2 regions of the Lysinibacillus sp. FSL M8-0355 genome follow, and region 1 is predicted to be linked to the other one. Evidence: predicted binding sites of a transcription regulator. Region 1 holds the regulator's gene; the other holds the start of a gene.

Region 1 (15,574 bases):
CTCCTGCATATATATTCCCCGTTAATCCTATCCCCCCTGTGAATGTTAAATTGGCTTGCTTAGAATAAAGAGAGGCAGCGCTTTGTGTTTCTCCTGCAATTGTGATAGCTGATGCTCCGTTATAATATAAATTTATTTGATTAGCATTACCGTTCCTGTTTAAAGATCCTTTTAGATTAAAAGTATTATTAATATATACATTTAACTTTCCTGTTCCTACAATTTTAATATGCCCCTGTAGTATATTAAAATCTTCGATATATAAATTTTTATCTGTATCTCCTACATTTATAGTCAACGTATTATTTTGATCCACTTTGAACTGTTTGAAATGTGTATCACCATTTAACTGTAAAGTATAGTTATTAGTCATCCAATTATCAGCTAAAAAATGTCCATTATTAATAATGAAGGTTTTGTTGTGTGGATCTTTGATGACTTCTTGATTTGGAGGAACAGGTAATTTTGATAATTGTTGCATTTTCTCTAATGGAAATAAAGGCAGGATACTTGAACCAGGATATTTCCTACTTTGCGTAAGTTTGCTTGATAAATCTCCCATCCAAGATGGATATTGGAAATGATCACTTGAAGCACCTACAGTACCAGAAATAGATGAACCACCATCCAATGAAATTATACCGATGTCAGTAGCTACATCTCCCTTTATGGATGCCCCACCTGTTAGCTTAATATTGCCTTTAGTTTGTACTGCAAATTCAGGGGTAGCAGTATTTAAATTTTCCTCATCATCCCCACCATTATTATTAGTTGTTTCGGCATCAAGAACAAAGTCTACACTTTGCTGTAGTTCTCTTTTTTGTGAAGGCGATTCTCCATATGTACCGATAGAAGTTATCCAATATCGAAGATTCGTATCTAAATCCTGTTTTAGGGTAATCCTGGCAATAGGTTGCATTCCTAGTTGTTCTTCAAAATTATTTATAATGTTTTCGTTATTTAATAGTGGTTCTATTATGCTTTTAATATTCTCTTCATATAATTCTACAAATTTTTCATACTTTTTCTGTTGAATTGGTAAACGATCGTATTCTGCTTTTGCACTTTGATAAGCTTCATTCGCTTTTTCTAATAAAATTGCTTTTTCATAATTTACACCTGCCTCAGCAATGTAATAAATGGATTGATCTTCTCGCTCATGTTTAGAGAGTTTTAAGGAATTTGAAGATACAGCAAGTAAACCTAGACCTAAAATCGTCACTAATACAATGGTTAAAAAAACTAATAAAAATGAAAAGCCTTCATCATTTAGTAGATTTTTTTTCATCTTTTGCACCGTCACCACTCCTAAAAGATAGTTGTGTAGAGATTGTGTGTTCGTTAATACTTTCAATATTAATGGAAATAGAGTCGCCAATACTTGTTAAGGAAAATGAGTGTATATGAGTTGCAATAACCTCGTTGTTACGAGTAATCGTATTTTTTTCAGCATCAAAGATATATGTGTATTGAATAGAACCATCTCTGTTTTTAAATGTTGAATTATTAGGATCATACGTAATGGTTTTTCTCATATCTTTCGTAATGAGCTTTAAAACATAAGACAACTCGGATAGCTGTTCATTATTTTCAAGTTGTTTTTTATTAGTTTCTTTGCTAGACGAAAGTATACTAAAAAGAATTGTTGAAACAATGCTTAAAATTAAGATAACAGCAAGTACTTCCACGAGTGTAAAACCTCTGTTATTTTTTATGAACCTCATGTATTCACTTCCTACTATATATATTTTCCATCTTGCTTTTGAGTACATCGTTCTCATAAACTTCGATAACAATAGTATCTAGATATTCATATTGACAATGGCGCTTAATGGTTAGAATAAACCGTCTATCTTCCATCTGTTTTTCATAGCTCCAAATAGTTGAAAATTTACTATTTTTACTACAACTAATATATTGAGGATTTTCTGTACTTGTATAGAGTAATTGTCTAGCTAGTTGTTCTTCTGTTCTGCCTTTGATTTCTCTAAATATATTTTCCATTTCATTTTGAGCAAGATAGGTAGAATCTACGATTGTGCTAGAAGTTTTGGAAGTTTTGTTAGATTGAATAAATAATCCGAAAAATGAAAGCAATATTATTGTAATTAGAATTAAAGAAGCAACGACTTCAATTAATGAAAAGCCACCTTCATTTTTAAAATATTTTTGCAATAATATCGCCCCTTATAAGTTTTTTGTGTCAAAAGAACCAAATGGTTATTTAGTGAATTATGTATTATGAAAAGAGTAGTTCGAAAAGCGTGATTCTAATCAACTAGTAATAAAGTATTCATAACGATAATATAACATTATATAAGAGATAAACTAGTCTAAATCGTGAAATTTTTATATATTTTGAAGGGGTTATTTAAAATAAATTAGGTTTTTAGTAGTGTAATGTAGTAGTAAATATAGTATTCTAGTATCTGGATGAGCATAAAGTTGCAAACCAATAAATTACGATGTTTAAGGGGGATTGACAGATGAAAAAAATTATAACCATTACTGTATTATTGATTGGAATATTTATACTAGCTGTAGTCTGTCTACCTAATTTTATAATAAATGGGAAAGTTTTTGCTAGTGATGAGACAAAAAGTTCAACAATTGGAGGTATAAAAGTCGGGGGTGTTAATAGTGCAAATTTATTACCAACTGTGGAAAAAGCAATTAAAGACTGGCAGCAAACAGAAATAAATGTTAAAAGTACTAATATCTCTAAGACCATTGACCCGAAACAATTAATTTTTGATACTACTACAGCCATATCACAGTTTGAACTGCTGACAAAAAAACCATGGTATGCCTTTTGGAAAAATGAAAAAATTGTACATATCCCCATTCCTGTAACTGCCAGCGACACTGTTATTCAGGAACTAGATGAAATGGGCATTTTGGATACTGATAAAACGCTTCAAAAAATAATAGTACAAGCAAGTTATTTGAAAGAACATGAGGTTGAGGCAGTAATCAATGCTGCTGCTTTGCAAATGCAAGAAAGGATTGCCTTTCAAATTGCGGATGTACCGACAGATAGTCAAGGGGTTGCAAAACTAATCCCTTTATTAAATGACGTCACACTTGTACCGAACCAGTCATTCTCCTTGCTTTCACTTTTAGGGGAACAGGCTGGAGCTGCGAATGATACAGGTTTAGATTTTGTAGCTTCCATCCTCTATAGTGTAATTCTTCAGACAGAGTATGAAGTTCTAGAAAGACATTCTCAACAAACAAAGCCCAACTATTTACAACTGGGGATTGAAGCGGATGTCAATGCTGCATTAGCGAAAGACTTACAATTTATTAATCGTTCTCATCAGCTTGGCAAAATGCAAGCTACAATTGAGGGCAATCAATTAAAAATAGAAATATTTACAGCAGTAAAAGACAAAGATATAACGGTTCGTATCAGTAAAGATAAAATCGTTAAGCCACGAACTATTTACCGTTATTCAGAAGATTTAAAGGCTGGTCAAGAGCGTGTGGAACAAGAGGGGAAAGAAGGGGTGAGAGTTGAAGTTTATCGTTCCATTGTAGAGAACGGTGCAATGGAAGAACAGTTTATTAGCAGAGATTACTATGCGCCTCAAAATCGGATTGTGACACGTTCATCGCAGGAGCCTATTACAGTCACTCCACCAACAAAAAACGCAGGGCAAAGTATAGCAGATCCTGATTTAGAGATAGATTTAGATGGCAACGGCTTACCTGATATAAAACCTTCAACACCTGAAGAATCTGAGCAAGAAGATGGACCAGAAATTGTCTATGGTTATTATGACAAGGGCGGTAATTTTGTACAAACAAGTCCATAATGATTGGAGGTATTTTTATGGCGATGAAGCCAGGTCGTAAACGTTTAGGGGATTTACTTGTTGAATCAGGCGTTATTACAGCAGAACAGCTAGAGTATGCACTGACTACTAAGTTGAAAAATGAGAAACTAGGTGATTTTCTCATTAAAGAAAACGTCTTAACGGAGCAACAACTCATTGAAGTTTTAGAATTTCAGCTTGGTATCCCTCATATTAGCTTAAATCAATTTTCAATCAGCCCTGAATTATTACAATTAATTCCTGCTGAGTTGGCAAAGCGGACAAATATTATGCCTATCCGCAAAGAGAAAAATAAATTGTTTATTGCGATGGAAGACCCGATGGATTATTTTGCTATCGAAGAAGTCCGTATGACGACAGGTTGTCAGATCGAAACAAGCATTGCTGCAAAAGATGATCTATATCGTACAATTACCAAATATTATGATTTGCAGGAGTCGATGGATGCTGCAATGTTAGATTTAGCGGCAACTAGTACTGAAACGCAAGACGAGATTGAGAGTGAAGATTCACCCATTGTTCGTTTAGTAAATCAAATTATTGCCAATGGTGTAGCACAAAGAGCTAGTGATATTCATTTTGATCCACAAGAAACAGAGCTACGTGTGCGCTACAGAGTAGATGGAGTACTTCGTACAGAGAGGTCATTGCCCAAGCATATGCAAAACGTAGTATTGGCTCGGATTAAAATAATGGGCAATTTAAATATTACAGAAAATCGTATTCCACAAGATGGGCGTATAAAAACGAATGTCAATTTTAGACCAGTTGATATACGATTAGCCACATTACCGACTGTCTTTGGAGAAAAAGTTGTTATGCGTATTTTAGATTTAACCAATTCGTCCAATGATATTGAGAAATTAGGCTTTAGTGCTACGAATGAAGTACTATTCAGGAAAATGATAAGCCGTCCCAACGGCATGATGCTTATTACTGGACCTACGGGTTCTGGTAAATCCTCTACGTTATATGCAGCTCTTTCGCATTTAAATGAGGAAGGCGTCAACATTATTACGGTTGAGGATCCTGTGGAATACCAATTAGATGGCATCAATCAGATCCAAGTAAAGGAAGAGGTTGGCTTAACGTTTGCGGTAGGGTTACGTTCGATTTTACGACAGGACCCTGACATTGTGATGGTAGGGGAAGTTCGTGATCTTGAAACAGCGCAAATTGCTATACGTGCTTCACTTACAGGACATTTAGTGTTAAGTACGCTGCATACTAATAGTGCAGTAGAATCCATCTCACGTTTACATGATATGGGCATTGAACCATTTCTACTATCTTCCTCACTTGTAGGCATTATGGCTCAACGACTTGTACGTAAAGTTTGTCGTGATTGTGCTGAACCATATGTATTCACCTCACGTGAATTAGAAATACTAGAGGAAAATGGGCTGGAAGGTGTTACCCAAGGTAAAAGGGGGCGTGGTTGTCCTGCATGTAATCATACAGGCTATCGAGGACGTATGGCGATTCATGAAATCCTTCCAGTGGATAGAAAAGTGAAGGACATGATTTTAAATCGAGAAGGTGATTTGGTTCTTCGGGATTATATGAATGACAAAGGCTATCACACCCTATTAGTAGATGGACTATTAAAGGTTGTAGCAGGTCAAACAACAACATCAGAAATTTTACGTGTTGCAAGTGTAGATTAGGGGTGATAAAAATGACATCTTATTCAATCGTTGAATTATTAACACGTGCGTTTGAAGAAAAAGCATCGGATCTTCATTTAACAAAAGGTATTCCGCCAGTATATCGTATTCATGGGCAGTTGGAACATTATGGTGCAGATCCATTAGATTCTGAAGAATTAAAGGGAATGGTAAATGCCATTCTCCCTGTACATAAACAACAGGAGTTTGAGGGAAAGGGAGAAACTGACTTTAACTTTTCATTGCCTGGGAAATGTCGATTCCGTGTAAATGCCTATCATCAGCGAAATGAAGTGACAATAGCGGCTCGTTTAATTGAAGCTAAAATTCCATCTATTGAAGCACTTAATATGCCACAAGTGTTATATAAGCTTGCGGAAAAACCACAAGGTTTAATTTTAGTAACTGGTCCAACAGGCTCAGGTAAATCAACTACATTAGCAGCAATGATTGATTATATCAACGAGACAAGATCAAAACATATTATTACTTTAGAGGATCCAATTGAATACTTGCATACTCATAAAAAGTCTATCATTAATCAGCGTGAGGTTGGTGTCGATACAATGAGCTTTGCGAATGGTTTACGAGCATCATTGCGTCAAGACCCAGATATTATTTTAGTTGGGGAGATGCGAGATTATGAAACGATTTCAACGGCTATCACGGCTGCTGAAACAGGGCATTTAGTAATGGCAACACTTCATACAAGTAGTGCACCAACTACAATCGACCGTATTATTGATGTATTTCCACCGCATCAGCAAAGTCAAATTCGAGTGCAGCTTGCGAATGTACTCCAAGGTATTGTTTCTCAGCGTTTATTTATTCGTAAAGATGTAAAAGGGCGCATTGCTGCGACAGAAATTTTAGTACAAGCTCCTGCCATTTCGAATTTAATTCGCAATGAAAAAATTCACCAAATTCCAAGCGTAATGCAGACAAGTAAAGCATTGGGCATGCACACATTAGAATCTTCGATGCAGCACCTGATTACCACAGGTAAGATCTCGCTAGAAGATGCACGGCCATACATGAACGCTGGTGATTATAGTTGACTGTATTTCGTTATAGTGGTCGCACCAAAACAGGAGCACCTAAAAAGGGCATTATTGAAGCCCCAAATAAAAAAATTGCTATGGAGAAGCTTCGTGCACAAGGAATAAATGCGCGAGAGCTTCAAGAATCAAATAGCATTTTACATAAGGACATTGCCATTGGTACAAAAGTGAAGCACCAAGAGTTTGTTATTTATTGTCGGCAGTATGCGACATTAATTCGTGCTGGTGTCCCTGTCGTTGAAGCGACGCGTATTTTGGGTGAGCAAACACGGAATAAACCACTAAAGCGAGCATTGATGCAAGTTGAAGAGGATATTCGGAGTGGGATGGCATTTTCAGATGCAGCAGGCAAACATACCAAAGTGTTTCCCTTGCTTTTTGTCAATATGATGCGTGCTGGAGAGGCTACTGGTAACGTTGACGACACATTAGATCGTCTGGCAAGCACACTAGAAAAGCAATATAACATCAAGAAAAAAATTCAATCGGCAATGACCTATCCAGCAATATTATCCCTTTTAACGCTGGTGGTTGGCATGTTTTTAATGGTTTTTATTGTGCCTACCTTTATGGATGCATTTAAAGATATGGACTTAGAAATGCCGCTAATTACAGTTATTGTTGTTGGTATAAGTGATTGGCTGATTCAGTTTTGGTATCTCGTGATTTTAGGGCTATTAATGTTAGTAGTGGGATCACGTTATTTTTATAAAAATAATAAAGAGTTTCATTATACAGTTAATGTTTTGTTACTCCGCATGCCTATCTTTGGCCAACTTTTACAAAAAGATATTATAGCGAGAATGACGAGAACTCTATCTACTCTTTTTAGTAGCTCGGTGCCGATTTTACAAGCCCTAACGATTGTTGAAAAAGTCGGAGGTAATCCAGTTATGGGAAAAGTAGTGCTGGAGGCCCGCGATAATTTAGAAAAGGGTGGCACATTATCAGAGCCACTTGAAAAAAGCTGGCTATTTCCACCTCTTGTTACACAAATGACAGCAATTGGTGAGAAAACAGGCTCCTTGGATTACATGCTTGAAAAAATTGCTGATTTTTACGAGGAAGAAGTAAACCGTGCCGTCGATACAATGAAGTCACTTATCGAACCTTTAATGATTATAGTACTTGCTCTTGTTGTAGGAGTAATTGTTGCGGCTATATTCTTACCAATGTTCCAACTATATGAAAATATGTAATTTTTAATTATATAAAACTTATTTAGAAATTGAATTAGAAGACCGTGTTTTCACACTTCATATAAAACTACTAAGGAGGAATTCTCTATGTTTAAAAAATGGAAAAATAAAAAACTATTGAAAAATGAGAAGGGTTTAACATTAGTTGAACTTTTAGCTGTAATTGTTATTTTAGCAATTATCGCAGCAATCGCTGTGCCTGCAATTGGTAATATTATTAATAAGTCAAAGGACCGTGCTATTTTAGCAGAAGCATCAAATATTCTATCTGGTGCTAAGATTGCTTATATTGATGGCGCTTGTAAAGGAGACAGCTCAGATAATGAGTGTGTGAAAGATGAATTAGAAGCGTTTGTAGATGGTATTGAGCTAGGAAGCAATGATAAAGTAACGTATAACGAAAGTGAAAAAAAATGGTCAATTTCATATGGTAGATTTGAAGAGATTAAAACAGAGAGTCTCAAAGTTAGCTCAACTGCAGGTGCAATAACAATATTTGAAGAAGAACTTAATAAACTATTAAAAAGTGCAGGAGTAGATAAGAAAAAAACAGAAAATACTAAAACTCAATAATCAGTCCTCCCAACCCATTCAGAAACGATAATTTTCTTGCGTTTCTGGCTGGGGAATGGATGACTAATTGATAAAATCATTTATACTGAATAGGAAAAGGAGGTCTTTTCACATGTTTAAGAGAAAGAGAAAGTCGCATGTATCGATTGAACTGAAGGATTATGTGCTACGTGCGATTGTGGCGAAAGGACCTGAGCCTAGTCAATGGCATGGCTATGAATATCCTTTACCAGCTGATATTGTTGAAAATGGAGCAATCATAGATGAGGTGGCTCTTTTTGAAATTATTAAAGAACAGGTTGTGAAGTGGACAGGAAAAAAACAGGCTGTTCGTATGTTTGTGCCTGATACAACTGTTTTATTAAAAACTTTCGAGCATCCTAAAGATGTTAAACCTCAGGAATTACGAGGATATGCTGAAATGGAGTTGGGCCATTCTATTCATTTACCTTTTCAGGACCCGTTAATTGATGTTTATGATCCCGATGCGGAGGACGGTAAAGCGATATTATTTGCAGCACCTTCAGAGGAAATTACGAAAATAGTAGGAATGCTGTTAGATGTCTCCTTGGACCCTGAAGCGGCCGATATTCGAGCATTATGCAATATACGTTTATTAGAACATATGTCAATGTTAATGCCTAATAAAACATATTTAATTGCTGAGTGGTCTATCAATGAACTTTCCATTAGTATCTTTTCAAACGGACAGGTTGAGTTTTTACGTTATCAATCAATTGAAACAGATATGGCACAATGGCAGGGCAAAAAAGTCGATGAATTTAGCTACCAATTTCTCTACAATGGTGAAACCGAAGATTACCAGATGGTCGTCATGGATCAGGTTTTAGAAATTGATCGAATGATGAATTTCTTTAAGTTTTCTTTACATAAAGGGGAAAAAACAGTAGATGAAATCATAATGCTTGGTGATAACCCGTTACTTAAATCAATAGGAACCTTATTATCTTCTAATTTAGAGACACCTTTGATGATTGTTGATGGAGCAAAAATTGAAAAGTTCTTTCCTTATTTTAAAAAAGAATTTTCAACATTGCTAGGCTTAGCTTTGAAGGAGGTTCATTAATGGTTCCAGATATAAACCTCTTACCACAGCTTGAAAAACGGTCTACTTCACCAAAGCTTTTTTATAGCTTGATAATTGTCATTGTGGGTCTAATAGTAGCTTATTTACTATTTATATTTTTTACAGCTAAAAGTGATTTGTCACGTTTATCTGCTGAGGAAAAGACATTAACGACACAGCTTGAACAATTACAGCAAGAGTTAGATGTAAGACAAAGTGTTGATCAGGGATCATTGGAGGAATCTGTTGCCTATATTCAAGGTGTTTCTTATCCTGTAACCCCATTAATTGATGAAACGAAAACTTTACTACCAACTCAAACATACTTGCGTAGCTACGTTTTTGGGGAAAATACAGTTACTATTGAAGTGGATTTTGAAACGATGACCGATATATCGAAATATGTAGAGCGACTTTTAATGAGTAGTTTTTTTACAGACGCACAAATTAATACAGTGTCAAACTTCGATATAGAGCTTGGCGAACAGAAGGAATTAACGCCTGAACAAAAATTTAAAGAAGTACCACGTTATTCAGTGTCCATTACGGCGACAATCGACTTTATGTATTTAGCTGGAGGACGACGCTCATGAATAAATTAACGAGTAGTAAAAATTCATCTATTATCTTGTTATTGACTTTAATCGTTTCTATTTTATTTGCGCTTTATTATTATTTATTATTACCAAGATTAAATGAAGTAGAAGCAAAAGAGAGTCATGTATCACAACTCCAGCAAGAGATTTCTAGTGTAAAAGAAAAATTAGCTCAATTAGACAAGGAGCAGGGTCAGCCGACTATCAATGTTTTAGCGTTAAGACAGAAGCTACCTACAACAAGAGCTGTTGAAAAGATCATACTAGATTTAGCTGAGATTGAGGAAGTGACAGGAACACGCATAAAGTCATTAACAGTTCAAAATGATGATGCGGCTGTTTCGCAATCAGATGTATCGCAAGACCTTAATCTGTTGGAGCAAGCTGAAGAAGAGGTTAATGGTGAGCAGGATAACAAGATTACGAGTTCACCGATTTCATCTATTTCAAAGGATTCCTTACCATCGAATTTAAAGTTGATTACTTTTATATTAGAGGTTGGGGCGCTTGATTTTAATTCTCTAGAGAGCTTTTTACAGGAAATTGAACAATTACAGCGTGTGATGAAAACTGATACAATCGAATTCAAATTGCCTGGAGAGCAGGATCAATTAGAAAAAGATACGGATCTTACTTTACAAGCTACCGTCCAGGTGACGACGTTCTATTACGAAGGAGAGTAATAATTGCATTGATAGGCGTTCCATACTGCATCTGTATGGGCGCCTATTAGTTTAGGAGGACAGAAAATTGGAAATGGCTTATACAATCTTTCTATTTTTATTTGGGCTTGTCTTTGGCTCTTTTTATAATGTGGTGGGCTTACGTGTGCCACAGAAGGAGTCGATTGTACAACCTCCTTCACATTGTACTAAATGTCAAAGGCAACTGACGGCGCTTGATTTAGTGCCAGTTTTATCTTATGTGTTTTTTGGGGGGAAATGTCGGAGCTGTGGTAATAAAATAGCTTGGATTTATCCAGTAATGGAATTATTAACAGGATTATTGTTTGCCTTTGCATATTGGCAGCTTGGTTGGAGCATAGAGTTTATAGTAGCCCTATTTTTTATTTCATTATTAGTCATCATTGTTGTTTCTGATATAGCCTATATGCTGATTCCGAATAAGGTGCTTTTATTCTTTTTACCCTTCCTTATTATTGGACGAGTATTGTCGCCATTAACACCCTGGTGGGACTGTGCTGTAGGTGCAGTCGTTGGTTTCGGCATATTATATAGTATTGCTGTGATATCAAACGGGGGCATGGGTGGAGGCGATATTAAATTATTCTTTTTAATTGGACTTGTTCTTGGTACAATGCATACACTGTTAACATTATTTATAGCTGCAGTTATCGGCATGATTGTCGGGCTTGTCGTGTTAACGAAGAACAAGCAGGGGAGAAAAACACCTATTCCTTTTGGACCTTCTATTGCATTAGCCGCTATCATTGTCTATTTTTATGGGGATTCATTAATCGATTGGTATTTAGGTTTTTGGTAATTGTTCAATCTTCAAGCATATGGAGGGAAGCAAGTGAAACCGATTATTGGCATTACAGCCTTTGTGGAAGATGATTTATCCTCTCGATTAAATGCTGCTTACAGTAAAAGTATCATTGATGCAGGTGGGATTCCGCTTATTATTCCACTTGGCGTAGAGGAGGATGCCACACAAATTCTATCCCTTACAGATGGTTTATTGTTATCTGGAGGCTATGACGTGCATCCATTTCTGTATGGGGCAGAGCCTGCACCAAAACTAGGGAAAATTCATCCAGCAAGAGATACGGTAGAGTTAGCATTAATTGAAGCGGCATTCACACGAAAGATGCCTATTTTGGGTATTTGCCGAGGCATTCAAATACTAAATGTAGCACTAGGTGGTACTTTATTTCAGGATATTGATAGTGACCATTTTAGTACTAAGCTGCTCAAGCATGTACAGCAATCTGCTCGAGCTGTAGCTACTCATTATGTACAAATTATGGAGGAGAATTTATTAGCGACCATTTTACAACAAGAGAAAATAGCGGTAAATTCATTTCATCATCAGGCAGTTAATGTATTAGCAGAGAAATTAAAAGTAGCAGCAAAATCGAGTGATGGCATTATCGAAGCAGTTGTTCATGAAGAGTTGCCATTTTGCTTGGCTGTTCAGTGGCATCCCGAGGAACTAGCTATAGCAGGAGATGAGCCTGCACAAAAATTATTTTCAGCCTTTGTTGAAGCTAGCTTAAAATTCAAAAAGGAAGCGTAGCAGGGGGACTGTACAAAGAATCCAACCATATATGGATTCTTTTTTTGCGTAAAAAAGAGGATACATGCTCTTAGAAGGAACACATAATCCTCAAAACCTACTTTAAATGATTAATGTACACGACGATATAGTCCTACAACTTGTCCTAAAATAGAAACTTGATCGACGATAATAGGCTCCATAGATGAGTTTTCAGGCTGTAAACGGAAATGATTTTTTTCCTTGAAGAAACGTTTGACCGTTGCTTCATCCTCTGCTGTCATGGCTACAACAATATCTCCGTTATTAGCTGTTGCCTTTTGCTTCACAATAACTAAATCGCCGTCTAAAATTCCTGCTTCAATCATAGATTCCCCCATAATCTCTAGCATGAATAACTGATCCTCGCTTGTGCCATACGTATCTGGTAATGGGAAATATTCTTCAATGTTTTCAATAGCAGTAATTGGGGAACCAGCAGTTACCTTCCCCACAAGTGGTACATGAATGACTTGCTGCTTTTGAATAGACTCTTCAGGCTCTAAAATTTCAATTGCACGTGGCTTTGTTGGATCTCGACGAATAAAGCCCTTTTGTTCTAATCGAGCTAAATGACCATGAACAGTTGAACTTGAAGCAAGTCCGACTGCTTCCCCGATTTCACGTACTGATGGTGGATATCCCTTAGCTCGTACCTCTTCTTTAATAAAAGCCAAAATGTCCTCTTGTCTTTTCGAAACTTTTTTCATGAGTGCTCACCTCTTTTTTCTAATATCATTCTTCTTATTTGATAGTATAACAGAATGCGAACATGTATGCAAACATAGGTTCGAAAAGTGTTTGACAAAAACGTTTGTTCGCTTTATTATGAGAACATACATTCCGAACAAACATTCTAAAAAAGGGGTTGTAACTATGACATGGTTAAAGAAAAATACACATATCTCCATTTTATTAGGAGCTTGTCTATTATTTGCAGGATACCTTTACATCACTGATCCAGGAGATGTTAACTACGCAGAAATTCAAATTGAACATGGGGATAGCTTGTGGTCGTTAGCAGAGCAATACCGTGGTAAGATGAGTACAGATGATTGGATTAAGCTGGTCAAAACAGAAAATGAATTAGCAGATATTAAAATTGTGGCAGGAAAGTCTCTAGTTATTCCTGTATTGGGTGATCAAGCCAATCCCATCCATACTATCGAAATTGCGAGAACTGAACAATGATGAATAAACAAATGTCGGCTGTTGTCTATTGCCGTGTAAGTACTGAAAAAGAAACACAAAGCTCCTCATTAGAGCGCCAACAGGAAGAGTTGCTGCGCTACGCTAGAGAGCAAGGCTATGAGGTAAAGGGTGTATTTAAGGATAAGCATAGCGGCTATGATGTGGAACGCGATGGCTTGCTTGAAATGCTTGATTTCATTAAAGAAAAGGGAATTAATGCCCTTTTTGTACAAGATGAAACACGATTAGGACGTGGGAACGCAAGGATGGCTGTGTTGCATTTATTGCAAAAATCAGCAACAGATGTTTTTTCCATGCGCGATGCAGGACCCGTTCAACTAAATGAAATGGACACGATGCTGCTTGAGATTTTAGCAATCGTGGAGGAGTATCAACGAAGAATCCATAATGCTAAAATACGTCGAGGCATGCGACGCGCTGTAGAAAATGGCTATCGTCCTGAAAATAATTTATCGAACCGAGGGAATCCCTATGGGCAGGAGCGAAAGGATCTACCTGTAGATGAAATTGTCAAGCTACGCAAACGTGGATTTACCTTTGAGGAAATTTCGATCACGCTTCGAGGGTTGGGCTTTGAAGTAAGTAAAGCGACTGTTCATCGTCGCTTCCAAGAACATCAAGAAAGATTAGCAGGCAAATAATATCGCCTGCTAATCTTTTTTATTCACAGTAAAAAATGCTATTGATAGGAAGCCAAACTGTCGATGATGATGTTAGTAGGTAGTTGAAAAGGATACTCTTTATTTATTCGATCATAAAACATTATGCCATTTAAATGATCGATTTCATGTTGGACAACGATCGCCCCATAGCCCTGAAACGGCAGGATGAATTCTTGACCATCAATGTCATATGCTCTGACCTTAATACGCTCGTATCTTGGCACAAAACCATGGACAGGTCGATTAACCGACAGGCAGCCTTCTCCATCAGGTAAATAAATCATATTGAGGGAATGACTTATGATTTTGGGATTGATAAACACCATTTCATTATGATCAAATAGTACAGCAAACATTCGTTTGTCTACACCTATTTGATTTGCAGACAACCCAGTTCCAGGGCGAAGCTTATATTTTTTTGCTAGCGTTGGATCTTGGCTGTTTTTGAGATATTGCAGCATAGCTAATAAAGTATTTCGATCCTCTTGGTTTAAGGGTGTCGTCACTTCTTCGGTTTGTTTTCGTAATAATACCGAGTCTTCTTTCACAAAATCTTTCATGGTAATGATCGAATCAGGAAGAAATTTAGTCATACATAAACACCTCATCAATACGGCTATTGAGGACTTTAGCCATCTTCAAAGCTAATGGCTCGTACTTATCATTTTCAATACAATTAATTGTCTGTCTAACAACACCGCATTCTTTCGTAAGTATAGCTTTGGTTATCCCTAATTTGTTTCTCACCATTTTGATCATACTCCTCAGGTGTATCCCTCCGTTTTGTCCGAAGTGTTAGCCATTTATTTTATACTCTTTTTACTGAATGACCAAATGTTGAAAAACAAAACAGTCAATTGAAAGGTAGAAATGGATTTCCGTTGCAGGCTACTTGCTTTCCTGTGGGCGAGCGCCGAGCCGCTTCCTCCGCTGTCGCTCCGTGCAGGGGCTCGTCTGTCTCGCTATCCCACGGGATTCAAGTAGCCTTCCACTCCAATCCATAAAAATGTTTCTTTTGAGCAAAGGCAAATAAAGTGAAAGTATTCACTACTCTTTCTGGAGGGGAGGGTGTCACGCATCACTTCTCCACATTGAAAATAAGAGCTTATTCCCTCTAAGAATACAAATAATGAGCGATTTTGATCGTGACGGCTCGTATGAAAGAGAAGGAAAAGGCACTTTTGCCAAATGGTTGATTGGAGTGGAGCCAGCGTCACTCCTAGGGGATTTAGCGTCACAGCTGAGACCCTGGAGCGAGCGGAAGTGAGTGAAGCGGCTCAGCGGACGTCCCCTGGAAAGGACGCTGGCGGAACGGAAATCAACCCCTCACCTTGCAAAGTTGCTTTTTTTGCCTTTGACATGATCTTTTTCAACAACATTTGGTCATTTTATAGAATTTTA
Region 2 (15,574 bases), 2.0 Mb from region 1:
ACAAAAGTCAAAATTTGTGGATTACAAGAACAAGAACATGTCAAAACAGCTATTCATGCTGGCGCAGATGCCATTGGTTTTGTTTTTGCACCAAGTAAACGTCGTGTAACTGTTGAGCAAGCCCAACAGTTAGCGAAGGAGGTGCCACGAGGTGTTTTGAAAATAGGTGTCTTTGTCAATCCCACACCAGCTGAATTAAAGGAAGCGGTAGAGCGCGTGCCTTTAGACTATGTGCAATATCATGGAGAGGAAACGCCAGCATTTATTCAGGAGCAAGGCTACCCAGCCATTAAGGCATTGTCGATACGAGGAAGAGAGGATGTTCAAGCAGCTGTTCATTATCAGGTGGATTATTATTTATTTGATGCGCCTGGAACAGATTTTAAAGGTGGTAGCGGTCATACTTTTGATTGGACGTTACTTGAGGAAGTAGGTATTCCACGAGAGAAATTATTATTAGCGGGTGGTCTCAATGTGGACAATGTTGAAGCGGCCATTTTAAGTGTAGCTCCTGTAATGGTGGATGTATCAAGTGGCGTGGAAACAGACGGAGTCAAAGATTCTATAAAAATACAGGCATTTTTGCAGGCAGTAAAGAGGGGGAGCGAATAATGGGAAATTCAATCGCATTTAATGTACCGACTAAGGAAGGTCGTTACGGACAATTTGGTGGACGTTATGTGCCAGAAACATTAATGACAGCTTTACTAGAATTAGAAACAGCTTATAAAGAAGCGATGAAAGATTCAATGTTTACAGAGGAGCTATCCTATTATTTACAGGAGTATGTAGGGCGAGAAACCCCACTCTATTACGCAGAAAATTTAACGAGCGCACTTGGAGGAGCGAAGATTTATTTAAAGCGTGAAGATTTAAATCATACAGGTGCACATAAAATTAACAATGCGATTGGGCAGGCGCTTCTTGCCAAACGCATGGGCAAAAAGAAAATTGTTGCTGAAACAGGTGCAGGACAGCACGGTGTGGCAACGGCTACTGCTTGTGCCTTATTAAATCTAGAATGTGTTGTTTTTATGGGTGCGGAAGATATGAAACGTCAGCAGTTAAATGTTTTTCGCATGGAGCTACTTGGCACAAAGGTTCAATCGGTGGAAAGTGGTTCTAAAACTTTAAAGGATGCTGTGAATGCAGCGCTACGCTATTGGGTGACAAATGTTGAGGATACGCATTATATTTTAGGCTCTGCCTTAGGACCTCACCCATTTCCTAAAATCGTTCGAGACTTTCAGCGTGTCATTGGGGTAGAAACGAGAAAGCAAATTTTGCAAAAGGAAGGTCGTTTACCTGATGCTGTTGTGGCTTGTATTGGTGGTGGCAGTAATGCAATCGGTATGTTTCATCCGTTCGTAGATGATGCATCAGTCGCTTTATATGGTGTAGAGGCTGCAGGGAGTGGTCTTGAAACAGGGAAACACGCTGCGGCAATTGCAGGTGGACAATTAGGTGTATTGCATGGTGCCTACATGTATTTATTACAGGATGAAAATGGCTTTGTCCAAGAAGCACATTCGATTTCCGCGGGGTTAGATTATCCGGGAAAAGGGCCAGAACATTGTTATTTACATGATATCGGTCGAGCGCAGTTTGACGCCATCACAGATGCTGAGGCACTAGAAGGCTTACAATTGTTAAGTCGAACAGAGGGGATACTTCCTGCGCTTGAAAGTTCCCATGCTATTGCTTACACAGCAAAACTTGCTAAAACCATGCCGAAAGACCAGATCATTGTAGTGTGCTTGTCTGGTCGCGGAGATAAGGATGTACACACGGTTAGGGCGGTACTAGGAGGAGATGGCAAATGACGACGTTACAACAAGCAATTGAACAAGCAAAGGTAGCAGGAAACAAAGCCTTTATTCCGTATATCATGGCAGGTGATGGAGGGCTAGAAACGATCAAGCCAACCATCCTAACACTACAGCAGCTAGGTGTGACAGCTATTGAAGTAGGTATCCCCTTTACAGACCCTGTTGCAGATGGGCCAACAATTGAGCGGGCAGGAGAACGTGCACTCGCAGCTGGCGTAACATTAACGAAGGTATTGCAAACGCTCACTTCATTTAGAGATGAAATCACGGTACCTCTAGTTGTCATGACTTATTTCAATCCAGTGTTAGCGTATGGCTTAGAGGCTTTTGCAAAAGCCTGTGTAGCTGGGGGCGTTAAGGGAATAATCGTACCAGATGTTCCATTAGAAGAAAGTGCTCTATTACGGGAGGCATTAAACCCATATACCATTGATGTTGTTCAACTTGTCTCTTTAACAAGTCCTCCTGAGCGTATTGCTCATATTGCAGCAGCTAGTCAGGGCTTCGTTTATGCTGTGACTGTGAATGGAATTACAGGGGCAAGGTCCCATTTTGCTGCAAACTTAGAGCAGCATTTTGCAAGTCTACGTCAAGCAAGTTCAATCCCTGTGCTTGCAGGCTTTGGTATTTCAACACCTGAGCAAGTGAAAAGGATGGGGTCATTGGGAGATGGAGTTATTGTCGGTAGTGCTATTGTAACAGCATTGCATGAAGAAGATATGGCCACCGTGGCAGCATTAGTGGCCGCTTCAAAAGGTGTATTCGAGAAGTCTACTCTATAGAGTAGGCTTTTTTGCTGCTAGATGGATAGTAAGTTTAAACTGATGGATTAATCAGTAAAAGGGGCGGATAGAAATTTCACATTGATGGATAAAACTATCAATCTAACGGATAGTGCGTATCCAATAGAATTTCGGTATAATAGCTTTCGTAAGGAAGTGAGAAGATGATTCTATCGAAAAAAAGATGGCAGGTGGAGCGTCCAGATGCCACACTTGTACAAGCATTACAAAATGACTTACAACTTTCCGCGATTGCTGCAAAAATTTTAGCAGCACGAGGCTGTGAAACTACGGCTGAAGCAGAAAGCTTATTAAATATGACTGAAGCAAATGTCCATGACCCATTTCTTATGTACGGTATGGCTGAAGCAGTAGCACGAATTGAGCAAGCATTAGAAAATGGGCAGAAGATTTTAGTCTATGGCGATTATGATGCCGATGGTGTCACAAGCACGACTGTTATGCTAAATGTTTTACTAGATCTTGGAGCGGATGTATCCTTTAAAATCCCCAATCGTTTTATCCATGGTTATGGTCCACATGAAGCATTATTTCGTGAAGCATATGAAGAGGGTGTACAGTTAATCATTACAGTAGATAACGGGATATCTGGTATCGAACCTGTTCGAGTGGCTAAAGAGCTTGGCATGGATGTCATTGTGACAGATCACCATGAGCCAGGTGAGGAACTACCGCCAGCAGATATTATTCTTCATCCTCGATTACCAGAAGGACATTATCCGTTTGGAGAGCTAGCTGGAGTAGGTGTAGCCTTTAAGTTAGCACATGCTTTATATGGTGAACTACCAATCCATTTAATGGAATTGGTGGCGATTGGAACTGTAGCCGATTTAGTTCCTTTAGTGGATGAAAATCGCTATCTCGTGAAGCGAGGTATACAGGAAATGCGTCGTTCCCTTAGTCCATGGGTACAAGCAATGTGTGATATAGCCAGTACAGAGCAGGCAAAAATTACGGAAGAGACAATTGGCTTTTATTTTGGTCCTCGATTAAATGCTGTTGGTCGACTCGGAGAAGCAGCTCCAGGAGTCGAGTTATTAATGGCAGATGATAGTGCTAAAGCAAGCGCATTGGCAAAGCAGCTTAATGCCTGCAATACAGAGCGCAAAGATATTGTGAAAAGCATTACAGATGAGGCCATTGCACTTATTGAATCGGATGAAAAAATCGGCAATTCCTTAGTTCTTGTTGTGGCGGGGGAAGGCTGGAATGCAGGCGTTGTTGGAATAGTTGCCTCACGACTTGTTGAGCAGTACTATCGTCCAACCATTGTCCTTTCACTTGATCCAGAAAAGGGCACAGCAAAGGGTTCCGCTCGAAGCATTGAAGGCTTCCATCTATATAATGAACTAGCTAAAAACCGAGATATTTTACCGCATTTTGGTGGACATCCTATGGCCGCAGGCATGACCTTATCGTTAGAGCATGTGGATGAACTACGTACACGCTTGGATGCACAGGCAAGAGAATGTTTAACAGAGGAGCAATTAACACCCATCGTCCATATTGATATTCCGTTAAGCATCGATGAAGTTTCAGCAGATGCTATTGAAGAAATTTCAGCACTAGGACCATTTGGAACAGATTTTCCAAAGCCTGTTTACGTACTTGAGGATGTTGAAATCTCATCTATGCGTAAAATTGGAGCAGCTGAGAATCATATTAAAATGGAATTAACAAATGGCTATGATAAATTAGATAGTGTCGGCTTTAATAAAGGACATTTACATGATGAATTAACGTATGGCATTAAAGTATCCTTTATAGGCGATTTACAAATTAATGAATGGCAAGGACGTAAAAAAGCCCAATTTATGATCGAGGATGTCCAAACAACGGAATGGCAGCTATTTGATATTCGTGGTATCCGTCAAACTGCGCGTTGGCTTAATACGGTACCGAAGGATGAGGCACAGTTTATTGCCTTTCATCCAGCAACGATGGCGTATTATCAATCATTGATTGGTGCTCCTATTACAGTAGTTGACCCAGCACTATCCAATGTGGAACAAAGTGATTATATTGTGCTCTTAGATTTGCCACAACAAGTTCAAAAACTAGAAGAGGTGTTACAGAAGACGACACCTTCACGTATTTATGCGCATTTTTATATGCCTGATTCGCAATACTTTAGTGGTTTACCTACTCGTGAGCAATTTTCTTGGTATTATAAATTTTTGAAAAATCGACCAGCCTTTCCGCTTGATATGCATATAGCAGATTTAGCAAAGCATACAGGTTGGCCATTGGATGTATTAAAATTTATGACACAGGTGTTTTTTGAGCTTGGTTTTGTTAAAATGGAGAGTGGACTGACGACTGTCAACGTGAATGCCCCAAAACAAGCACTAACAGAGGCACCGTCTTACAAACAACGTTCAGAACAGATTGAAATGGAGCAAAAGCTTGTCTATGCTCCTTATATAGAATTAAAACAATGGTTTGATGAACGATTAACATAAACGGACGTACAGCGTTTCGTAGGAGGAGCAATAACATGGATTTAAAGCAATATGTTACAACAGTTGAAAACTGGCCGAAAGAGGGCATTAGCTTCAGAGATATTACGACAATTATGGATAATGGACCAGCATACAAATATGCAACAGACCAAATTGTAGAATATGCAAAAGAAGTGGGAGCTGAAATTGTAGTTGGCCCTGAGGCTCGTGGTTTTATCATCGGTTGCCCAGTTGCCTATGCACTTGAAATTGGCTTTGCACCTGTTCGTAAACCAGGTAAATTACCACGTGAGGTTATTAGTGCAGACTATGGTCTTGAATATGGTCAAGATACATTAACAATGCATCATGATGCGATTAAGCCTGGTCAAAAGGTTTTAATCTGTGATGATTTACTAGCAACGGGTGGGACAGTTGAAGCAACTGTTCGTTTAGTAGAAGAATTAGGTGGTCAGGTAGTAGGCTGTGCCTTCCTAATCGAACTTTTAGAATTAAATGGTCGTGCAAAGCTTGGAGATCTAAATATTAAAACACTTATTCAATATTAAGAGAAAGCGTCTACCATAGTGGGCACTTCAGATTGTAGACAAACTCAAGAAATTACGAGTTTGCCTACAGTCTTTTTCTTTTACAATGAAATAAAGTAAAGCCGATACGGGCCAAGCTGCTTTCCTCGCTCCATCCAACTTCTTCCCTATTACTGTTTGATTAACCGTAAACTTTTAAGCTGATGAAAGTTGAAGACGGAAAATTAAATCAATAAACATGAACAATTAGAAATGGTAACGGTTAATCAATTTATATCATTTGAGCGAAAATTAGAGGCTGCTATTTACCCTTTAGTAGAAACGACTTACTAAGCTTATGGATGCCCAAATATTGATCATGCCACTCTATATTTGGTAAGTAATTAGAAGAAAAAATGACAACAGCCATCGAGAGTGAACTTTTCGATGGCTGTTGTTTGCAGTTTGAAGCGCCCAATAAAGTAGGTACTTTTTAATCTTCATCATATGCTTGGATGATCTTCTGCATTGTGCGCAAGGTATCATAGAAATCTGCATATTTTTCGATTCCTATATCTTCGATGATTCTATCTTGAATCGTTTGCCAAATGGGTGCGGCTTCATGCAGCTTTTCTAATCCTTTTTCAGTGAGCGTAATCTTTTTAGTGCGCGCATCGCTTGTGTCTCGCTTTAATTCAACATAGCCATGTTGCTTTAATAGATTAATATTACGGGTCACAGTCGTTTGATCAAGTTGTAAAATTTCACCTAAACGGCTAATTGAGACAGTTTGTTGAAGGTCGATATGGGCCAGCATGGAATATTGTGTAACCTTTAAACCAGTGGGCTGTAGCAGCTTATCATATAATTGTGTGACAACCCTTGTTTTTTTTCTAAGGTTTGCACAAACACAGATTTGTGTATAATCGATTGTTTTAAGTTGCTTCTTCATCGTCAGTACTCCTTTGAGGGGATTCTACTAATTGTAAGTATACACCTAAGAGCTAGAAAAGACTGCTTGACAGCTATAGGAACGATTATTATCATTATACATGTATATACATATAAATGGAATGAAGAGATCTCAAAACATGTATATACATGTTTTGTTATGCATCTCACAAGAAAAGAAGGTGTTAGGATGAAGCGAGTTCATTATAGCTGGTTGATTTTGATTGTCACATTTTTCTCGATTATTGTAGCAGGGATTACAATGTCATCGTCTGGTGTTTTCCTTGATCCCCTCGAAAAAGAATTTCAATGGAATCGCTCAACGATTGCTTTAGCATTTGCTGTAAGTTTATTTTTATATGGCATATCTGGACCATTTATGGCGGCGCTGCTTGAAGTCATTGGCTTAAAGAAAATGATGCTTAGTGCCATGTCTACTTTAATAGTAGGAATGACCTTAACCTTTTGGATGAGCCAATCCTGGCAGTTAATCATTATTTGGGGAGGCATCATTGGGCTTGGTGCGAGCCTTTTTTTAACGGTGCTCAGTCCCTATGTAGCGAATCATTGGTTTGTTAAACGCAGAGGGCTGGCAGTTGGGATTTTAACGGCTAGTACAGCCACAGGTCAATTAATTTTACTGCCAGTGCTAGCCATTATTATTGAACACTATTCTTGGCGATGGGCAATGGGATTAATCCTACTCCTGAGTACCATGATGTTCGTCATGATTGCTATGTTTATTAAAAACAAGCCGCAAGATATTGGTCTAACCCCTTACGGTCATGATGAGATTATAGAAGAGCCGCAAGTACAGCCCAAGAAGAATCCAATTAGTATGGCATTTCTTGGTTTAGCAGAGGCAGTTAAAGTCAAAGCATTTTGGCTCTTAGCAGGCAGCTTTTTCATTTGTGGTCTTTCGACAAGTGGATTAATCGGAACTCACTTTGTGTCATATTGTATTAGCTTTGGCGTTCCGCTAGTAACCGCTGCATCTCTTCTTTCTTTTATGGGGGTGTTTAACTTATTAGGCACGACTGTCTCTGGCTGGCTATCGGATCGTTTTGATAATCGTTGGCTATTATTTTGGTATTACTTGTTAAGGGGAGCTTCTCTCTTGCTACTCCCTTATGCACTCGCTCAAGGCTCCTTTGTTTTACTGACGATTTTCAGCATCTTTTATGGACTCGATTGGATTGCCACAGTACCACCAACTATCAGCATTACACGACAAATTTTTGGGATGCAAAAAAGCAGTATTATTTACGGATGGATATTCGCCTCACATCAGGCAGGAGCGGCAGTTGCTGCGTATGGGGGTGGGTTGATTTATAAATTTTTCAATTCCTATACATGGGCTTTTTTCCTTGCTGGCCTATTCTGTGCATTGGCAAGCTTATTCGTTATCATTGTAAAAAAACAAACGCCTCAGCAAGGATAAACAGTCGACTAAAAAAGTTGAACCTCGACAGAAAGAGGTTCAACTTTTTTTATCAATATTAGTTTGACATTTAACAAACAAAAGTTTATAATATAAACAAATATAACAAAAGGTGATGCTATGAATGAAAGAGAACAGGCGGTGCTTGCTTTAATTCGCCAAAACCCGTTTATGTCTCAGCAAGAGATGGCAGATACAATGAATCTGTCCCGTCCCGTGCTTGCTAATTTAGTGTCTAGTTTAACAAAGCAAGGAAAGATTGTAGGTCGTGCTTATATTTTACCCGAGGAAAATGAAATTATTTGCATCGGGGGAGCTAATTTAGACCGAAAATTCCATGTGAAGGGCAATGTTCAATTTGGAACATCTAACCCTGCCAGCTCTTCTTTTAGTGTAGGTGGAGTTGGTCGAAATATTGCTGAAAACTTAGGCAGATTAAACCATCAAGTGACGTTATTAACAACGGCTGGTAAAGATGCTGATTGGCAAGTGATCCAAGAAGCTTCGGAATCCTTTATGAATCTACGTTATGTGGAGCAGCTAGCTGAGGCTTCTACGGGTTCCTATACAGCTATTATGGATGAACAAGGTGAGCTAGCATTAGCTGTAGCCAATATGGAGGTTTATGACCTGCTGTTACCGAGTTTGTTGAAAAAGCATGAAACAATGCTAGTGAATGCTGGTTGCTTTATTTTGGATTTAAATTGCCCGAAAGAAACAGTGGCGTATATCCAACAAGTAGCCATTGCTCGTGCCATTCCATTAGTCATTGTGCCAGTATCTTCGCCAAAAATGAATCGACTACCTGAAACATTACAAGGTGTAACTTGGTTTATTTGTAACACGGATGAAGCAGAAACAATTGTTGGACATAAAATTGAAAACGCTACCCATTATGAAAAAGCATTACAACAGCTCTTACAACTAGGTGCTGAACATGTCATTATCACAGCTGGTAGCAAGGGTGTTTATGCAGCATCTACGACGATCGCACCTCGTCATTTCGCTGCGAAAGTGATCAACAAAATTGAAGATGTTACAGGAGCAGGAGATGCGTTTGTCAGCGCTGTGATACACAGTTGGTTGACAGGTCAATCTTTTGAGACATGTATTGATGCAGGGTTAACAAATGCTAAAAATACATTGGCATCTCCTTATACAGTAAGACCTGAATTATCAGTAGATTTGTTAAAAAATGAAATGGAGGAATAACAACATGAAAGAATTCATCGTATTATCAGAAGAAGTAAAAGCAGGACAAGCAAAAGGTCTACCAATCGTGGCATTAGAATCTACAATCATTTCACACGGTATGCCATATCCACAAAATGTGAAAACTGCGCGTGAAGTTGAGCAAATTATTCGCGATAATGGTGCAGTACCTGCAACCATTGCCTTAATAGATGGCAAAATCAAAATCGGTTTATCAGATGAAGAGCTAGAGATGTTTGGAAATTCACAAGGCGTTGCAAAAGCTTCACGTCGTGACTTAGGCTACTTACTTGCAACAAAAAAATTAGGTGCGACAACAGTTGCAGCTACAATGATCTGTGCTGAACTTGCAGACATTGAAATCTTTGTAACAGGTGGTATTGGTGGTGTACACCGTGGTGCTGAAACAACAATGGATGTCTCTGCTGACTTAGAAGAATTAGCACAAACTAATGTGGCTGTTATTTGCGCGGGTGCAAAATCTATTCTAGATATTGGTCTTACATTAGAATACCTTGAAACAAAAGGGGTACCAGTAGTTGGTTATGGTACAGATGAATTACCAGCATTCTACACACGTCAAAGTGGTTTCGATGTCAACTTCCAGCTTGATACACCAGAGGAGATTGCAGCAATGCTATCTGCGAAATGGCAATTAGGGTTAAAAGGTGGCGCTGTCATTGCCAACCCAATTCCAGAAGCTGAAGCATTAGATCATGCATTTATTACAAACATTATTGAAAAAGCTTTAGCTGAAGCTGAAGAGAATGGTATTCAAGGTAAAAACGTTACACCATTCTTACTTGGTAAAGTAAAAGAATTAACAGAAGGTAAAAGTCTTGATGCGAACATTGCATTAGTGAAAAACAATGCAGTCGTTGGCGCAAAAATTGCTGTTGCCTACAACCAATTACACTAATCATTTGTCGAAACAAGAACCCTTTGTGACATCCTGTCGCAAAGGGTCTTTTTCATTAAAAAGAAGAATATTTTTTCCATTTTTCGAACTGTTCACGAGATTAACTAAACTAAATGACACAGTCTCTTTACAATAGGCTACAAAATTTTATACAATTAAGTTTATATCTAATCTGAAAAATTTGACGAGCAAGGTGGACATGTTATGGCGAAAGAGCAAATTTTGACTCCTGAGGACGTTTTTGAGTTAGTCAAATCCTACATGAATGATGAAAATGTCACATTCGTGAAAAAAGCATATGAATTAGCAAGGGATGCCCATATTGAGCAATTCCGTAGCTCTGGTGAACCTTATATCATTCACCCAGTACAAGTGGCAGGTATTCTAGCTGAATTACAAATGGACCCGGAAACAGTAGCGGCAGGTTTTTTACATGATGTTGTCGAAGATACGGATTTTACGCGGGATGATTTGGTACGGGAATTTGGCGAAGAAGTAGCCGTGCTTGTTGATGGTGTGACAAAGCTAGGGAAAATTAAATATTTATCAAAAGAGGCGCAGCAAGCAGAGAATCATCGAAAAATGTTTGTAGCTATGGCACAGGATATTCGTGTCATCTTAATTAAGCTAGCAGACCGTCTCCATAATATGCGTACGTTAAAGCATTTACCTGCTGAAAAGCAGCGACGTATATCGAAAGAGACGCTAGAAATTTTTGCACCACTTGCACATCGTCTGGGAATCTCGACTGTAAAATGGGAGCTTGAAGATACAGCACTTCGTTATTTAAACCCACAACAATATTATCGTATTGTCAGTTTGATGAAGAAAAAGCGTGATGAGCGTGAGGCTTATTTAGAGAATGTCATGGCTGAGATGAAGTCACAGCTTAATGAGGTTGAAATTGAAGCAGATATCTATGGTCGTCCAAAGCATATTTACAGTATTTATCGAAAAATGGTGCTCCAAAAGAAACAATTTAATGAAATTTATGATTTATTAGCCATACGTGTACTTGTCGATAGTATTAAAGATTGCTATGCGGTTTTAGGGATTGTGCATACACTCTGGAAACCGATGCCAGGGCGCTTTAAAGACTATATTGCCATGCCAAAACAAAACCTGTATCAATCCTTACACACGACCGTTATTGGACCCTATGGTGATCCATTAGAGGTTCAGATTCGTACGAAGGAAATGCACAAAATTGCAGAGTATGGGATTGCGGCACACTGGGCGTATAAAGAGGGCAAAAATGTTGATCATCAAAAGCAAAATGTCGATCAAAAATTAACATGGTTCCGTGAGATTTTAGAATTCCAAAATGAATCTTCTAATGCCGAAGAATTTATGGAATCCTTAAAATTTGATTTATTTTCTGATATGGTCTACGTATTTACACCTGAAGGCGATGTCATCGAATTGCCAGCGGGTTCTGTGCCCATCGATTTTGCCTATCGTGTCCATTCAGAGGTCGGAAATCGTACGATTGGGGCAAAAGTCAATGGGAAAATGGTGCCACTTGATACACCACTGAAAACCGGCGATATCATTGAAATTTTAACATCTAAACAATCCTTTGGTCCGAGCCGCGATTGGCTAAAAATAGCACAATCCTCACAGGCGAAAAATAAGATTAAGCAATTCTTTAAACGACATTTACGTGAAGAGAATATCATTAAAGGGAAAGAAATGATTGAAAAGGAAATTCGTGCTCAGGATTTCGATTTAAAGGAAACGATGTCATCAGAAAACCTCAAACGTGTATGTGATAAATTCAACTATACGAATGAGGAGGACTTGTATGCAGCAGTAGGGGTGAATGGTATTACTGCACAGCAAGTGGTTAATCGTTTAGCGGAAAAACGTCGTAAAGAGCGTGAGCAGGAAGAAGCTTTAGAGAAAATCGAACAAAAAATGAAAAATCCAATTCCGCAAAAACGAACGGAATCGGGTGTCATCGTCAAGGGCATTGATAATATGCTTATTCGACTTTCTCGTTGTTGTACGCCTGTACCTGGTGATGAGATTGTAGGCTTTATTACAAAAGGTAGAGGTGTTTCTGTACACCGTGCAGACTGTCCAAATATTCAAATTGAGGATGAGCAAGAACGTTTAATTGAAGTGGAATGGGAGCATGGAATCATCCCTGAGAAAAAAGAATATCCAGTGGATATCGAAGTGTCAGCCTTTGATCGACCTGGTATTTTAAATGAAATTATGCAAATTGTTAGTGAAACAAAAACAAATATTTTAGCAGTCAGTGGTCGTGCTGATCGTGATAAAATGGCAACAATTCATTTAACGATTTCCATTTCAAACATTTCACATTTGCATAAGGTTGTTGAGCGGATTAAACAAACACCTGATATTTATTCGGTGCAGCGTGTCATCAATTAATGATTGGCAACAACATAGAATTGGGGTTTTAATGCATGAAAGTAGTATTACAGCGCAGTAAAGCTGCTTCTGTAACGGTTGACGGAACTGTCACAGGAGCGATTGATAATGGCTATGTTCTTCTAGTAGGTATTACACATGAGGATACACATGAGGATGTCGCTTATTTAGCGAAAAAAGTAGCTAATTTACGCCTTTGGGAAGATGCGGAAGGAAAAATGAATCATTCGATCCTAGAGCATGGAGGCGCAATTTTATCCGTCTCACAATTTACATTGTATGGGGATGCAAAAAAGGGAAATCGTCCTAGTTTCATCAGTGCAGCTAGACCAGAAGTAGCCGAACCGCTGTGGGAAGCTTTTAATCAAGCATTGCGTGAGCTCGGCTTACATGTGGAAACAGGTATTTTTGGTGCAATGATGGATGTTGCACTAATCAACGATGGTCCAGTAACAATACTTCTAGAATCAAAATAATGGAACATTTCCTATAAATCCTTCATATACTAATGAGTATGGTTAGTTTTATAGGAAGGAGTGTCTTAAACTTGACGCAGATAGGGAGTAGATCTAATCCATATTTATACGAAACACTTAACATGATGATTGGCCAGGCAGTAGTGGTGCAAACAGAAAAAACGATGCAAAAAGGTATTTTATTATCCATACTACCTGACCATATGATCCTTGAGATGAATCGTACCCCTTTCTTCATTCGAATGGAGGAAATTGTATGGGTTACATTGGAAACTACAAAAAATTGATGAAGTACGAACCTTCGAATCATAAAAGATGATAGAAGGTTCTTTTTTATATTTTAAGGTATAATGAGCAAATTTAATTATTAGAATATGGAGTTTATATTGGTTTGAGGGCAGAAGCAGGGATCGTTCATGGAGAAAGACACTTTTGGTATGTCTCTTGTGAAATCGGTCATAAAGCGACTAGAATTATACTCAACTAAGAAACAAGTAGGAATGGCTGCTAATATACTATTTAATACTGTCATGAATAGGTTTAAAGGAGGTTATATATTATGAACATAATGAAGAAAATAGCCAAGATAGTGGGAATAATTCTAGCTATTTTCGCTTTGTTTATAGGGGGTGGATACGCTATTCTCGAGATTAATCCATTTGGGAATAAACCAGGCAAGCCAGTTGCGGATATTGAGCACAAGGTTGAAATTTGGGGAGAAGAAGTTGCAGGAAATCATTCTGGAAGTAAGCTAGACGATATGAATATTAAGGGTAATCCTAACAGACTCTTAGCAACATTCAAATTTTCTACTAGTATTGTGGGAGAAGAATATAAAGACAATGAAGCTGCAATTGATACCTTTACATATGTCCATGAAATTGTAGGAGGCTATGAAAAATCTACCTATGAAGATGAACCATATCTGATTCCTTATACGAGGTCAAACAGTGACAGTGCCATCATTATTATTCCAGGAGGTGGCTATGGCTTTAAGGAAATGGATGGTGGAACTGCTGAAGGAAAAGAAGTAGCTGAATCATTAAATAAGGCAGGTATCAATGCATTCGTTCTACACTATCGTTCTAACCCATATGAATGGCCTATTCCCCAATTGGATGTTCAGCGGGCTGTCCGTTATCTACGTTATCATGCAAATGATTATGGTATTCATCCAGATAAAATTGGATTGATCGGTTTTAGCGCGGGTGGTTTTCAAACCGGTAGCTTTATTAATCTCATTCAGGGGAAAAATCTGTTTCCTGATAGTTATCAGCTTGATGACATCGATGCAGTCGATGATCAAGTAGTCTCTGCAGCTATGATTTATCCAGCATTGACCTATCGCTATAATGTGCCTATGCTCTTTGCTTCTTTTAAAGATGAAGATGTAAGAAGTCCAGAAGTGCGTGAAGAGCTTTTGAATCAGACAGATTTATCTAAACATTTTAGCACAGCAAATATACCTCAGTTTATTGCTTATGGGACGAATGATTTAGCTGTTGGGGTAAAAGGGCCACAAGAATATATTCAATCTGCACGAGTAGCAGATGCGGATATTACTGAAGTTGTAGTAGAAGGTCAGAATCATGGCTTTAAGCAGGAACACTATATGAGAGAGTTTCTTGAATGGGTAAAAAAGGTTTTCAATTCCTTATAATGTGTCTTTTTTACTTTTGTTAATTGTAACTTGTGGAAGCAGAATCAATAATGCAAGCGATTGAATTAGTATATACACATGCATGGATTACTTGCTTTTCTGTAGGCGAGCGCCTCTCCGCTTCCTCTCCATGCAGGGGTTGGATACGGCAAAGTTTTACTAAATGTTGGAAAATAAAGAGAGAGAAAAATGACAAAAGCCATCGAGAGCGACTTCTCGATGGCCTTTGTATGAATTTATTTAACTTCTAACATGAATTGATAGCTATTATCTATTGAAATAAAACTATTGTTGATTTAAAAGGATCTTTTCAATCACTGCAATCTCATACTAGGACTTTACTCAATTTCTTTCCATAAAGACAATGCGTTTATCCAATTTGGATCTCCGTATCCTTGATAGCTTTGAACGGCTACATAAATCTTTCCTTGGTACTCAACCTTATCTCCTTTTGTGTACGCCTTAAATGGACTCCATTGCTCATAAGAAGCCCCTAGATCTTTTGTAGTCACAGTTAAAATGGAACTTTTAATTGATTCATTTCCAGCCGCATCCACTGCAGTTACTGCATACATATATGTTGTATTCGATTGGAGATTCATGTCCATAAATGATGTAGTTTTTGATGTTCCAACAACAGACATTTGATCTACTTGTGTTCCTTGATATATAACATAATGGTCAACTGCTACATTATCCTCTGATGCACTCCACATTAAGTCTACACTTGAAGATGTTACGCCCATTGTGTGAAGTGCAGTTGGTTGCGTTGGTGCTTCTGTATCTGGAGCTGTATGCATTGTCTCTACAACTATCGATTCACTTTCATTAGAAACATTCCCAGCTGCATCCACTGCTTTTACCGTATATGTATACTTGGTAGTCGGTTTTAAATTTTTATCTGTGAATGTTGTT

The links. Region 1 encodes LexA, which represses DNA repair genes until DNA is damaged. Its sites were predicted from a motif close to CGAACATATGTTCG; they were not measured.
Region 2: MKY46_RS15925 (carbohydrate kinase) is a predicted target of LexA. The motif match lies at 8,067-8,080, and genes of this name have one in related genera.

The regions. Positions count from the first base shown of each region.
Region 1 covers NZ_JBBPAI010000001.1:1,276,641-1,292,214, forward strand. Annotated here, with positions in the region: gene MKY46_RS06015 (DUF7305 domain-containing protein) at 1-1,288, opposite strand, end outside; gene MKY46_RS06020 (type II secretion system protein) at 1,266-1,724, opposite strand; gene MKY46_RS06025 (prepilin-type N-terminal cleavage/methylation domain-containing protein) at 1,729-2,175, opposite strand; gene MKY46_RS06030 (G5 domain-containing protein) at 2,487-3,818, shown strand; gene MKY46_RS06035 (GspE/PulE family protein) at 3,836-5,506, shown strand; gene MKY46_RS06040 (type IV pilus twitching motility protein PilT) at 5,518-6,564, shown strand; gene MKY46_RS06045 (type II secretion system F family protein) at 6,561-7,766, shown strand; gene MKY46_RS06050 (prepilin-type N-terminal cleavage/methylation domain-containing protein) at 7,854-8,339, shown strand; gene pilM (type IV pilus biogenesis protein PilM) at 8,452-9,426, shown strand; gene MKY46_RS06060 (PilN domain-containing protein) at 9,426-10,019, shown strand; gene MKY46_RS06065 (hypothetical protein) at 10,016-10,705, shown strand; gene MKY46_RS06070 (prepilin peptidase) at 10,773-11,525, shown strand; gene MKY46_RS06075 (gamma-glutamyl-gamma-aminobutyrate hydrolase family protein) at 11,559-12,281, shown strand; gene lexA (transcriptional repressor LexA) at 12,392-13,009, opposite strand; gene yneA (cell division suppressor protein YneA) at 13,176-13,490, shown strand; gene MKY46_RS06090 (YneB family resolvase-like protein) at 13,487-14,152, shown strand; gene def (peptide deformylase) at 14,191-14,766, opposite strand; gene MKY46_RS06100 (GNAT family N-acetyltransferase) at 15,562-15,574, opposite strand, start outside.
Region 2 covers NZ_JBBPAI010000001.1:3,279,152-3,294,725, reverse strand. Annotated here, with positions in the region: gene MKY46_RS15960 (phosphoribosylanthranilate isomerase) at 1-612, shown strand, start outside; gene trpC (indole-3-glycerol phosphate synthase TrpC) at 1-1, shown strand, start outside; gene trpB (tryptophan synthase subunit beta) at 612-1,823, shown strand; gene trpA (tryptophan synthase subunit alpha) at 1,820-2,611, shown strand; gene recJ (single-stranded-DNA-specific exonuclease RecJ) at 2,776-5,094, shown strand; gene MKY46_RS15940 (adenine phosphoribosyltransferase) at 5,130-5,642, shown strand; gene MKY46_RS15935 (MarR family winged helix-turn-helix transcriptional regulator) at 6,094-6,552, opposite strand; gene MKY46_RS15930 (MFS transporter) at 6,742-7,992, shown strand; gene MKY46_RS15925 (carbohydrate kinase) at 8,113-9,204, shown strand; gene MKY46_RS15920 (pseudouridine-5'-phosphate glycosidase) at 9,209-10,123, shown strand; gene MKY46_RS15915 (RelA/SpoT family protein) at 10,328-12,523, shown strand; gene dtd (D-aminoacyl-tRNA deacylase) at 12,559-12,999, shown strand; gene MKY46_RS15905 (DUF2642 domain-containing protein) at 13,071-13,286, shown strand; gene MKY46_RS15900 (alpha/beta hydrolase) at 13,559-14,659, shown strand; gene MKY46_RS15895 (lytic polysaccharide monooxygenase) at 14,998-15,574, opposite strand, start outside.